DNA from 2 places in the Shewanella sp. 10N.286.45.A1 genome. Region 2 is predicted to be linked to the other one. Evidence: predicted binding sites of a transcription regulator. Region 2 holds the regulator's gene; the other holds the start of a gene.
What was found. The regulator LexA, encoded in region 2, represses DNA repair genes until DNA is damaged. The targets are predictions, from matches to a motif close to TACTGTATNNNNATACAGTA.
Positions count from the first base shown of each region.

Region 1 (6,116 bases), on a different contig from region 2:
GTTTGCTTGATGGTGCGGTAGACACTCTAAAGCGTTTTGGTCAGGTTGCAGATGACAATATCACTGTAATTAAAGTCCCAGGCGCTGTTGAACTGCCACTTGCAGCCCGTCGTGTTGCGGCAAGCGGAAAATTTGACGGCATAATCTCACTTGGTGCGGTTATCCGTGGTGGTACACCTCATTTTGATCTGGTTGCAGGCGAATGTAATAAAGGGTTAGCTCAAGTTGCACTTGAGTATGATATTCCTGTTTCATTCGGCGTTTTAACTACAGATACCATTGAACAAGCTATTGAGCGTTCAGGTACTAAAGCAGGTAACAAAGGCGGCGAAGCTGCTTTGGGTCTGCTAGAGATGGTTAACGTTTTGCAAGCACTTGAAGAACAGCTGTAATTTAGGACAATTTAATGAAGCCTTCAGAGCGCCGAAAGGCACGTCGTTTAGCGGTTCAGGCCATATACTCTTGGCAGCTAAGTGGCAACAATATTGCTGATGTTGAGCATGAGTTTCTAACTGAACAGAATGTTGATGGTGTCGATATAGCTTACTTTCGTGAGTTATTAGGTGGCGTCGCAACAAAGAAAAGCCAATTGGATGAGCTTATCACTCCATTTTTGGTTCGTCCTATGGATGAAGTTGATCCTGTCGAGAAAGCGATTGTACGCCTAGCGACGTATGAATTAACTTTCCGTAAAGATGTTCCATATAAGGTAGCGATTAACGAAGCTATCGAGCTTGCCAAAGCATTCGGCGCTGAAGATGGACATAAGTTCGTTAACGGTATTCTGGATAAGCTAGTAGCAAGAACTAAATAGTTAAAACGGCATCTTCGGATGCCGTTTTTGTATGGCTAAAAGAGAGTCTTTGTTGCATGCCCACAGCTATGCAGGGTAAGCGCAGCGGAATAGCCTTGGTACCCACAGGCTATTTGGCTCCCTTTTTTCTTCAGTCCACTTTTAAATTGTGATTGGTATTGTGAAAGAATTTCAGTTAATCGAAAGCTATTTTACTGGGCGCGCCCAGTCTCGAAAAGACGTGGCCGTTGGTATAGGCGATGATTGTGCCATTGTTGAGCCTGCTATTAATAAGTCTGTAGCGATATCTTGTGACACGCTAGTGGAAAACGTACACTTTTTCCCTGATATGCCTGCTAATGCATTGGGGTATAAATCGTTAGCGGTTAACTTGTCAGATCTTGCCTCTATGGGGGCTGAACCTGCTTGGATGACGCTGGCGCTAACGCTACCTGAAGTCGATGAGAATTGGCTTGCTGATTTTAGTACCGGTATGTTTGAAATTGCTGAGTATTACGGTGTTGCATTAGTGGGTGGTGATACGACTCGCGGGCCTCGCTCAATCACCATTACGATCAATGGCCAAGTACCTAAGCACACAGGTCTGACACGCAGTGGTGCAAAAAACGGTGACTGGATCTATGTTACGGGTACCCTAGGCGATTCAGCATTAGGCTTGGATCTGCTGCGGGGCAAAGCACAATGCAATGAGGCTGATAGAGAGTATCTTATTAATCGCCATTATCGACCGACTCCAAGGGTGCTTGCTGGACAAGCGTTACGGACTTTAGCATCCAGTGCTATCGATATTTCTGATGGCTTAGTCTCTGATATACAGCATGTACTAAAAGCTTCTAATATTGGTGCTATGGTCAACGTCGATAAATTGCCTTTATCTAAAGAATTGAAAGCCAATGTCACTGAAGAGATGGCATTGAGTTACGCCTTAACCGGCGGAGAAGATTATGAGTTACTCTTTACTGTTTCTGAGGCGCAAAAAGGCGCATTAGAAATTGCATTGGCTGAAACCGGTGTCAAGTTTACTCAAATTGGTCAAGTGTGCACTGGCGGTAAGCTAAACTTGTTATTAGATAGCCAGCCATTTGAACCGATTAACCTTGGATTTGAGCATTTTAATTGATGGATTTACTCTCAAAAGATAAAGCGGTGGCTAAGCTTTCCCTTAAGAACCCAATTCATTTTTTGGCATTGGGTTTTGGCTCCGGTTTAGCAGCGAAAGCACCTGGAACGTTCGGCACTATCGCCGCGATCCCTGTATTTTTGCTTATGGCGCCATTAAGCTTGCCTTGGTACATAGGGCTGACATTATTTAGTGTGTTAATTGGGTTTTATATCTGCGACAAAGCGGCCAAAGATATGGGTGTTCATGACCATGGCGCGATTGTATGGGATGAAATAGCAGGTTTACTCATTACCATGATTGCAGCCCCAGCTGGTTGGCAATGGTTGTTAGCTGGTTTTGTGTTGTTCCGCTTTTTCGATATTTTGAAACCTTGGCCTATCCGCTGGCTTGATGCCAAAGTACATGGCGGATTCGGTATCATGATTGATGATGTGCTAGCGGGTATATTCTCGCTTATCTGTTTGCAAGTTGCCGCTTACTACTTGATTTAATCAAGGGTAAGACAATAAAAAAAGGAGCTTATTAGCTCCTTTTTTATTGTCTTACACTGCAACTGAGCCCAATAACACTTAGCTTAGCTTAGCTTAGCTTAGCTTAGCAGTAGCTCTTTAGCGTTAGCTAACGTGTTGCTTGTGATGGTATCGCCGCCTAATAAGCGCGCCAGTTCTTCAACGCGTTGCTCTTTATCTAACTGCACCATAGAGGTTTCTGTCTTTCCTGCTTTGCTGCTTTTGTTTACAAACATATGTTGATGACCGTTACCAGCAACTTGTGGTAAATGGGTGACACAAAATACTTGTGTGGACTCACCTAGGCTGCGCAGCATTCGGCCAACAACCGCCGCTGTTGGGCCTGAGATCCCTACATCAACTTCATCAAAAATTAGTGTCGGTGTTGCTACTTTCTTAGCTGTTATCACTTGAATACCTAGCCCAATACGAGATAGCTCACCACCAGAGGCAACTTTCGCTATTGGTTGTAACGGCTGTCCGGGATTGGTGGTGACTAAAAACTCTATTCCATCACAGCCATGTGGGCTAATTACGCTTTCATTAAAGCTGACCGCAATGCTGAACTTACCTTTGGGCATACTGAGTTCATGTATCGATTGGGTAACCTTTTTATCAAGCTCTTTCGCATAGCGGCTGCGGCTTTGGCTTAGCTTTTTTGCATGGTTTAAATAGGCTTGTTGACTGTTATTAAGTTGATTACGGATCTCATCAAGTTTATCTTCATCGGAGTCTAAATCATTAAGCTCTGTTAATAGGGCTTGATGATGAGCATATAGCTCCGCGGCATTGACATGGTGCTTGCGCGCTAATTGCAGTGCCTTAGATATGCGTAACTCCAACTGCTCAAAGTATTCAGGATCTAACTCTAAGCCGTCTAGATAACGTTCAAGTTCGCTACTGGATTCCTGTACTTGGATCAGCGCCTCATTTAGCATGGCAACGACGCTACCAAGCTCTGCATCATAACTCTCTAAATCTTGGCCTTGGCTGATAGAGGTATTGAGCAGGGACTCAACACTGCCTTGGTCATTTTCTTGCAAAATATGTAATTGGCTGCGGCATAACTCTATTAATGCCGTGCTATTGGCAAGCTTTTTATGTTCGGCTTCAATGGTCTCAAATTCACCTTCGCTAATGGCAAACTCGTTAAGCTCTTCCACCTGGTATTGCAGTAATTGCTTACGTGCTAACCTTTCGTGTTGAGCAAGCTCTAACTGCTGCAGTTCTTTCTCTATCGTTTTACAGCGGTGATAACTGGCGGAGACCGACTCGAGCAGCATTTTATGGTTGGCATAGCTATCGAGCAATGTAAGCTGGTGCTCACTTTTTAGCATTGCATGGTGAGCATGTTGGCCATGGATCCCGATAAGTAGTTGGCCTAGAGATTTAATTTGGGCTAGTGGTACTGGATTACCATTAATGTATGCACGAGAACGGCCATCACTGTTAATGGTGCGTCTTAAGATACACTCATTGTCTAGTTCGAGATCATGATCTTCTAACCAGCGTTTAGCCAGCGGTATATCGGATAGAGAGAAGCGTGCACTCACTTCGGCTTTTGTGGCGCCCGGCCTAATAGTATTGGCATCAGCTCGATTGCCAAGACATAGGCCTAAAGCATCAATCGCAATAGATTTACCAGCACCCGTTTCACCGGTAATACTGGTCATTCCGGCTTTAAAATCGAGTTCTAAAAAACGCACAATAGCAAAATTGTTAATGCTGAGTTGGCAAAGCATAGTGATGTCCTATCCAAAACACTGTATTGATAAACAGTATATACTGTTTTTCTATACAGTAAACTATTTGTTGCTAAATCAAGCAATGTTTAGTCTGTGATATTTTAAGTTATTAATTTATTTTGATTTTTGTTAGTTGCTGCTTAAGTCTCATTTAAATGGAGACTGAATCGTCATTATCGTTAAATATTATTCTAGTTGATGACACAGCACTTAGTAGGCGTTGTGGTAGCGATAATAAATGAAGGTTATTTTGTTTTAACCTAATAAGAACGCTTCTAATAAGGGCAAGCTAATAAAAGTGACAAGTGTTCCAAATAGTATGCCTTGAGCGCTAGTGATCACTTGAGTCTGGTAACGCTGAGCGAGTAAGTAAACACTTGCTGCAGTTGGCAGGGCTGCAAGCATCACGCCCATCGAAATTAACTGTGGTTCCACTTGTAAGCTTGTCATCAGTAAGTAGGTAATAAATGGCTGTATGAATAGCTTTATCATGTTGACTGCACTGATATCACTTAGCTGTTGATAGTTAATAAGCTGCTTTGATGTATGGTGTTGCCCAGACTTTGCTAATACCATACCTATGGCAAATAGTGCACAAGGGCTCGATGTCATACCGAGTTGCTTAATCATAAGCGCCAGACTATCTGGCAATGTTATTGCTAGCGCCGATAGGCTTATTCCAATAAAACTGCCGACAACGATAGGGTTTTTAATTAAGGCGAGAGTCACGACTTTTACTGCTGAAGTTTGATTGTTATTGATGACTTCTAAAGATACCAACGCAGTAGCGAAAATTATCACCGATAATAGGCTGGCAATAGCAGCGGCGGCTAAGGCCATTTGGTTGCCAGGAAACAGTATTGCCATGAGCGGCATCCCAATAAAAGCAGTATTACCAAAGGTGGCATTAAGTGCTCGCATGGTTGCGACGGCTTTTTTTGTTGGGTTTACAAGCAATGACATGACTAATGTTATGGCATAGCTCATTAGCATCGCAGCGCTAAAACCTGCAATATAGCCCCAGTGGAGAATGTCACTGATAGGTGTTTGTGCCAGCGTAATCAGCATGATGGCCGGAAACGCAATATAGTAAACATATTGGTTTAATACTTGGTCAGTCTCAAACGGTAATAGCTTTGTTTTCTGTACCAAAGTTCCAATCAACATAATGCCAAATACGGCGAGGAGCGGCGTCAATACTGCTGGCATGCTGTTCTCTATTCACTTGGAGTAATATGCGTTAATTACGCTTAACATTGAGCTAGAACACTATCATAGTTGCTCTTTGGTATACTATTGACCTTAGGTCGTAGCCGCTCGTCACTTTTTGTTTTAAACGCTAAGGTTTTATCGATGAATAGCAATTTTGGATTGGAACTACAGCTGATCTACCAATTCGTTCACCTAGTTAATGCGGGAAGCTTTTCTCAAGCTGCGAAAGAGCTTGAGATGCCAATTGCAACTGTGAGTCGTAAACTAACAAAATTGGAAACTCTGCTCGATAAACAACTGTTAATGCGTAATACACGTAAGCTACGTTTAACCGAGGAGGGGATAGCACTGTTTCGGCAGTATCAAGCTATTGTGTCTCAGTTTGATAGCATTCGTGGCGCAGCGGTCGATAGGCCTGAAGGTACACTTAGAATTGCAGCGCCTGTATCAATTATCTCAATGATATTCATACATGCTATTAATGAGTTTTGTGAGAAGTACCCTGATATTCAGTTGCATATTGTGCAAAACAATAACGTGATTGATTTGATTGATGAAGGCGTTGATGTTGCCATCGTTGGTGGTACTCAGCCGGATTCATCTTGGGTCTCAAGCTCTCTTGGCGTGCTTAACTACGGCCTATTCGCATCGCCTGATTATATTGCAAGTGCAGCTCCTTTTACTCACCCTAGCGAACTGGATAACCATGCATT
Region 1 covers NZ_JBFRMK010000203.1:357-6,472, reverse strand. Annotated here, with positions in the region: gene ribE (6,7-dimethyl-8-ribityllumazine synthase) at 1-392, shown strand, start outside; gene nusB (transcription antitermination factor NusB) at 407-814, shown strand; gene thiL (thiamine-phosphate kinase) at 975-1,934, shown strand; gene AB4238_RS15145 (phosphatidylglycerophosphatase A) at 1,934-2,428, shown strand; gene recN (DNA repair protein RecN) at 2,527-4,188, opposite strand; gene AB4238_RS15135 (AEC family transporter) at 4,447-5,400, opposite strand; gene AB4238_RS15130 (LysR substrate-binding domain-containing protein) at 5,545-6,116, shown strand, end outside.
Region 1: a site for LexA is predicted at 4,230-4,249, ahead of recN (DNA repair protein RecN). Genes of this name have one in related genera too.

Region 2 (6,116 bases):
CAGCTAAAAAGATTAGCTGCGACAATCCAAAGGCAAAGCCACCAATCGATACAATCTGATTAACGTCAGCAAACTGAATCGCGTAATCTGGTATTCGTCGAGGCATACCTGCTAGCCCCAAGAAATGCATCGGGAAAAACAGCACGTTTACCGAGATAACCGAACACCAAAAGTGCCAGCGACCTAAACTTTCGCTATACATGTTGCCCGTCCATTTTGGCAGCCAATAATAAGCCGCAGCCATAATGGAAAATATTGCACCGGTAACCAACACATAGTGGAAATGTGCCACCACAAAGTAAGTGTCATGGTACTGGAAATCCGCGGGGGTAATCGCCAGCATCAGCCCTGAAAAGCCGCCAATGGTGAACAGGATAATAAATGCCACTGCGAATAGCATTGGTGTTTCAAAACTGATCGAGCCGCGCCACATGGTGGCTACCCAGTTGAATACCTTAACGCCAGTCGGTACAGCAATAAGCATGGTGCAATACATAAAGAAGAGTTCGGCGAACACCGGCATCCCCGTGGTGAACATGTGATGCGCCCACACTAAAAACGACAACACCGCAATACTCGCTGTGGCGTACACCATAGAGGCGTAACCAAATAAAGGCTTGCGACTAAAGGCGGGAACAATGGCGGAGATAATACCAAAGGATGGCAAAATCATGATGTAAACTTCAGGGTGGCCAAAGAACCAGAATATATGCTGGAACATGACGGGATCACCACCTCCAGCAGCGTCGAAGAAGCTGGTGGCGAAGTACTTATCGGTTAATACCATGGTGACAGTTCCGGCTAATACCGGCATCACCGCTATTAGCAGGAAGGCGGTGATTAACCAAGTCCAAACAAACAGCGGTAGCTTCATCCATGTCATGCCAGGAGCACGCATATTGACGATGGTCACCACAACGTTAATTGCGCCCATAATCGAGCTCATGCCCATGATATGTACTGAAAACACGAATAGAGCAGTGCTGTCAGGGCTATAAGTCGTTGATAATGGAGCGTAGAAAGTCCAACCAAAGTTAGGTCCACCACCTTCCATAAACAAAGAACTTAACAGAATGGCAAACGCAAACGGTAGGATCCAAAAGCTCCAGTTGTTCATGCGCGGTAGTGCCATATCAGGCGCGCCGATCATCATTGGGATCAGCCAGTTAGCTAAGCCCGTAAAGGCTGGCATCACCGCCCCAAAGACCATAACTAAGCCGTGAACTGTGGTCATCTGATTGAAAAAGTTAGGCTCTACCAATTGTAAACCCGGCTGAAATAACTCAGCTCGAATAACCATCGCCATCGCGCCACCGGTAAGGAACATAATAAAACTGAACCATAGGTAGAGCGTGCCGATATCTTTGTGGTTAGTGGTTAATATCCAGCGCATAATGCCTTTTGGCGCCCCATGATGGTCATCATGGTGATCGTCCTGAGCGGCTGGCGAATCTTGTGTAATAGTGCTCATTTTAATCCCTTACTTTCCGTGGCCATCAACATCAGATGCTTGCACTGTATCACCGGAGTCATTACCCCAAGCATTACGCTCATAAGTGATAACGGCGGCAAGTTCCTGCGGCGTTAGCTGCGAACTGAACGCCTGCATTGCCGTTCCTGGTTTACCATTGATGACAATTTCAAGGTGATCCGCTACGGGGCCGGTAATGATTGGACTAGCAATTAAAGAGGGGAATGCGCCGGGTAAGCCGGTGCCTGCAGCCTGATGACAAGCGACACATTTGACCATGTAGACCTTTTCGCCCTTGGCCATCAATTCATCCATACTCAAATCATCAAGTACGGCAGCACTAACATCCTCTACAGCCTGTGTGACTGTCGATGCTGCTTGCTCTGCATCAGGTAGCTCAGCAGGTAAAGTCACTGGAACCGCTGGGGTGTCTGCAGAAGCTGCCGGATCTGAACCAGAAGAACTGACATCTGCGGCTTGCACGGTATCGCCCGAGTTATTGCCCCAAGCATTACGTTCATAGGTGACTACGGCTGCAATCTCTGTCGCGGTAAGTTGTTTTGCAAAGGCTTGCATCGCAGTACCTGGCTTACCGTGGAGTACTATGTCGATATGACCAGATACCGCGCCTTTAATGATTGGGCTACCAATAAGCGAGGGGAATACACCGGGAAGACCTGCGCCGTTGGGTTGGTGACAAGCTGCACATCGCGCCAGATAAATCTGTTCACCTTGTGCCATTAACTCGTCCATGCCCAAAGTTTTAGACAAGGCCGCTTCTGCTTCAGCGGCAGCATTCGTTGCTTGCTGTTGCTGTGCAATCAACCACTTGTCAAAGTCCTCTTCAGAGACGGCTTCAACAACAATCGGCATAAAGCCATGGTCTTTGCCACATAGCTCGGCACACTGGCCACGGTATACACCGGGTTTATCGATTCGAGTCCAAGCTTCATTGATGAAGCCGGGGTTAGCATCTTTTTTAACCGCAAAAGCAGGTACCCACCATGAGTGAATAACGTCTTCTGATGTCATTAAAAAGCGTACTTTGCGATTGATTGGCAGAACAAGAGGTTTATCTACTTCGAGCAAATAGTGTTCACCTTTTGCTTCTGTGCCCTCTATTTGTTCCCGCGGTGTCGACATTAAACTGTAAAATTCAACATCTTGATTAAAGTAGCTATAGTGCCACTTCCACTGCGAACCAGTGATCTTAATGGTTAAATCAGCATTACTTGGATCTTCCATGGCAATTAGTGTTTTAGTTGCAGGAATAGCCATGATGATAAGAATGATAAAAGGCACTACAGTCCATAATATTTCGACTTTAGTACTTTCATGAAAATTGGCGGCTACAGCGCCTTTTGATTTGCGGTGGTTGATCATGGCATAAATCATCACGCCAAAAACAACTAAGCCAATAGCACAACAGATGTAAAGGATGATCATGTGCAGGCTATAAACCTGTTCACTGATCGCCGTCACGCCCTCTGTCATATTAAGTGGCATTTCTGATGCAAAAAGTGCAGGCGTAAATATTAGCGCCAACACACAATACAACAATTGCTTCACTAGACTTCTCCTCTGTCAACAAGACAAAGAAGAGTCACACAGTAAGTCTCTGCTCTATGTAAACTCTTCAGTTCCCAAAAAAGCAACGATGACTTCAAAGTGCACGAGTGGCGTGTCTATCGTGTCGTTATATAACGTGTCGACTATCGATACGACTTTTGTAATTTCCAGTATCTATCTACTGGTTAGTGTAACCACTTTGGCACCTACGGCTGAAATATATCAGGCCGATCTCAGTCTTCACATACTTTAAAAGGATCTACAGTCCGTACATAAAGACCGACGACTAAATCGCTCGGATATAACAAAAATATCGTTGTTATCAGTTCCTACCCTACTTGGTGTTTAAATATTGATCAAGATCACTTTTTGACTAATTTCACGTGTTAGGGAAATAAAAAAGCTTCCTGAGAGGAAGCTTAGAAGGGTAATAGAAATAACGGCTTAATGAATAGAGGTGAATAATGAACCTTTATTAAGTACCTTATCCTGTGTGTTTATTGCGCTGTCAGGTAAGTGAGCATTCGCATTTTCAATCACTATACCTAGTGCTTGGGCACTCTTAGCGACTAATTGTAGGCGTCTATTATCACGTGCATCTAGGCTATTTGCCCAAGTAATGACGGCACTTGATGTACCACTTGTGAGTGCTTTTTCCATCGCCCATAAGGTTTCGACTTCATCTTTAGCATGCACCAGTAAAATTCTGTCCATGCGCACACCTGCAGTTGCAAGCATCTGTTTGTAACCAATATTAGGTGGGCTAATTAAGACAATCCAGCGACCTTGTTGGCTCAGTTGAGCCAATTGACCACTTATCTTTTTTAGCTCATTACGCCCTTGAGTTGCCGATACCATAGTTTCAATATCAGTGCTCTTTTTAGTCATAGAGGAGGTTGGCAGATCTTGCCACAGACCTGGATGACGAGGGCTTACACCTAATAATTTATTCATTGCCAATCTCCATTACGGATCACGCCAACGGCTAAACCTTCAATGCTAAGGCTTTGGTTTGCTAGATCCACTTCTATTGGTGAGTAATCTTCATTTTCTGCGTGTAAAAAGACTTTATTACCTTTCTTTTCAAAGCGCTTAACGGTTACATCATCTTCAACACGAGCCACCACTACCTGGCCGTTACGTGCTTGCTGACTTTTATGTACAGCTAATAGATCCCCTTCAAGTATGCCGATATCTTTCATACTGTCACCGCGAACACGCAGAAGAAAATCAGCTGAAGGACGGAACATGGCTGGGTCAACTTTATAGTGTTGCTCGACATGTTCTTGGGCAAGTATTGGCTCACCAGCGGCGACCTGGCCAATCAGAGGTAAACCAGACTCTGTTTCCTCTGCATCTTCCTGTGTAAGTCTAATTCCTCTAGAAGTGCCAGGAATGATCTCAATACACCCTTTTTTGGCCAGTGCTTTTAAATGCTCTTCAGCGGCATTAGCAGACTTAAAGCCTAAACGTCTCGCAATCTCTGCACGGGTAGGTGGCATGCCTGTATCAGAAATGTTTCGTTTAATCAGTTCTAAAATTTCTGCTTGGCGCGGTGTAAGTGGTCTCATGGCTGAACCTGTTTTTCTATACAGTACCTGTCAGTATATACAGTAATTTAATCAGTGCAAGTATTAACCATATTAATGTAAGCATAAGTTAAATTTACATTTATCTCGTGTCGCCTTTAATGTGGTGGCTAATGCCTGCTGGAGGGGGCGTTAATCAATATTAATCTAGAGTGTATGCACTAAGTTGTAGCTAAGTCATTGTTCTATAAATGCACAGTAGCTTCCAGTGCCGATTGTAAAGCAATTGCGCAAAGCGTTAGGAATTCTGGTATTCTACGGGGTTATTAGAAGCGACTAACACTGCAAGCGAATCATGTCGAAAAAAGACTCTCTTTGGTTTAAATCTTTACGCTGGATCCAGAAAAAGTTGGTACACACTATTGTGGTACCTCACGATCCTTTTGATGATCTCAATCTCGATCCAAGCAAACCGCTCGTTTATGTCATGAAAACAGAATCAGTGAGTGATATTGCTGCTTTAAGTGAAATGACCGGCACGCTAGGCCTGCCTAGCCCTTATGATGACTTAGAGGTCAATGGCGTCAGTGCGCCACGGGTTGTTTGTCTTGAAGGCAGCAAACCGTTATTTGGTGAACGAGAAAGTGCTGAACAGTACCTACATTGTTTCAAGCGTTTGCTAAGTGTACATAAGCAGAATGCTGAGCTCGATATTCAACTAGTGCCTGTTAGCCTCTACTGGGGGCGCACTCCAGGTAAAGAAGATGACACGATGCGCGCGGCTGTTTTGGAACGTCAGAATCCAACTTGGCTACGTAAGTGTTTGATGATCTTATTCTTAGGTCGTCATAACTTTGTCCAGTTTTCTAATGCTGTGTCGCTGCGCTACATGGCAGATGAACATGGCACCGATAAGCGTATAGCTCAAAAGCTCGCGCGCGTTGCCCGAGTGCATTTCCAGCGTCAGCGAAAAGTGATGACAGGGCCTCAACTGCCTAAACGCCAAGCGCTTTTCCATTCTTTGCTTAAATCAGATTCGATTACCAAGGCGATAAAAGAGGAAGCGGCGAGCAAAAAAATCTCAGAAGCTGAGGCTCGCGCCAAAGCAATGGAATATCTTGATGAAGTTGCAGCTGATTACTCAGACAGTTTGGTACGTATAGCCGAGCGTTTTCTCACTTGGCTGTGGAATAAGCTTTATAAAGGCATAAACATCAAAGGTGCGGAGCAGATCCGCCAGTTACACCATGATGGTCACGAAATAGTTTATGTACCGTGCCACCGTAGCCATATGGACTACTTGTTGCTGTCTTACATTCTTTATTACCAAGGTATGGTGCCGCCGCATATTGCTGCCGGTATTAACCTTAACTTCTGGCCGGCAGGGCCGATGTTCCGTCGTGGCGGTGCATTCTTTATTCGTCGTAGTTTCCGTGGTAATAAGCTTTACACCGCAGTATTCCGTGAATATTTAGATCAGTTATTCACTAAAGGTTACTCGGTGGAGTATTTCACTGAAGGCGGACGTTCGCGTACTGGTCGCTTAT
Region 2 covers NZ_JBFRMK010000042.1:16,583-22,698, reverse strand. Annotated here, with positions in the region: gene ctaD (cytochrome c oxidase subunit I) at 1-1,471, opposite strand, end outside; gene coxB (cytochrome c oxidase subunit II) at 1,481-3,040, opposite strand; gene AB4238_RS03710 (cell division inhibitor SulA) at 3,485-3,994, opposite strand; gene lexA (transcriptional repressor LexA) at 3,991-4,611, opposite strand; gene plsB (glycerol-3-phosphate 1-O-acyltransferase PlsB) at 4,925-6,116, shown strand, end outside.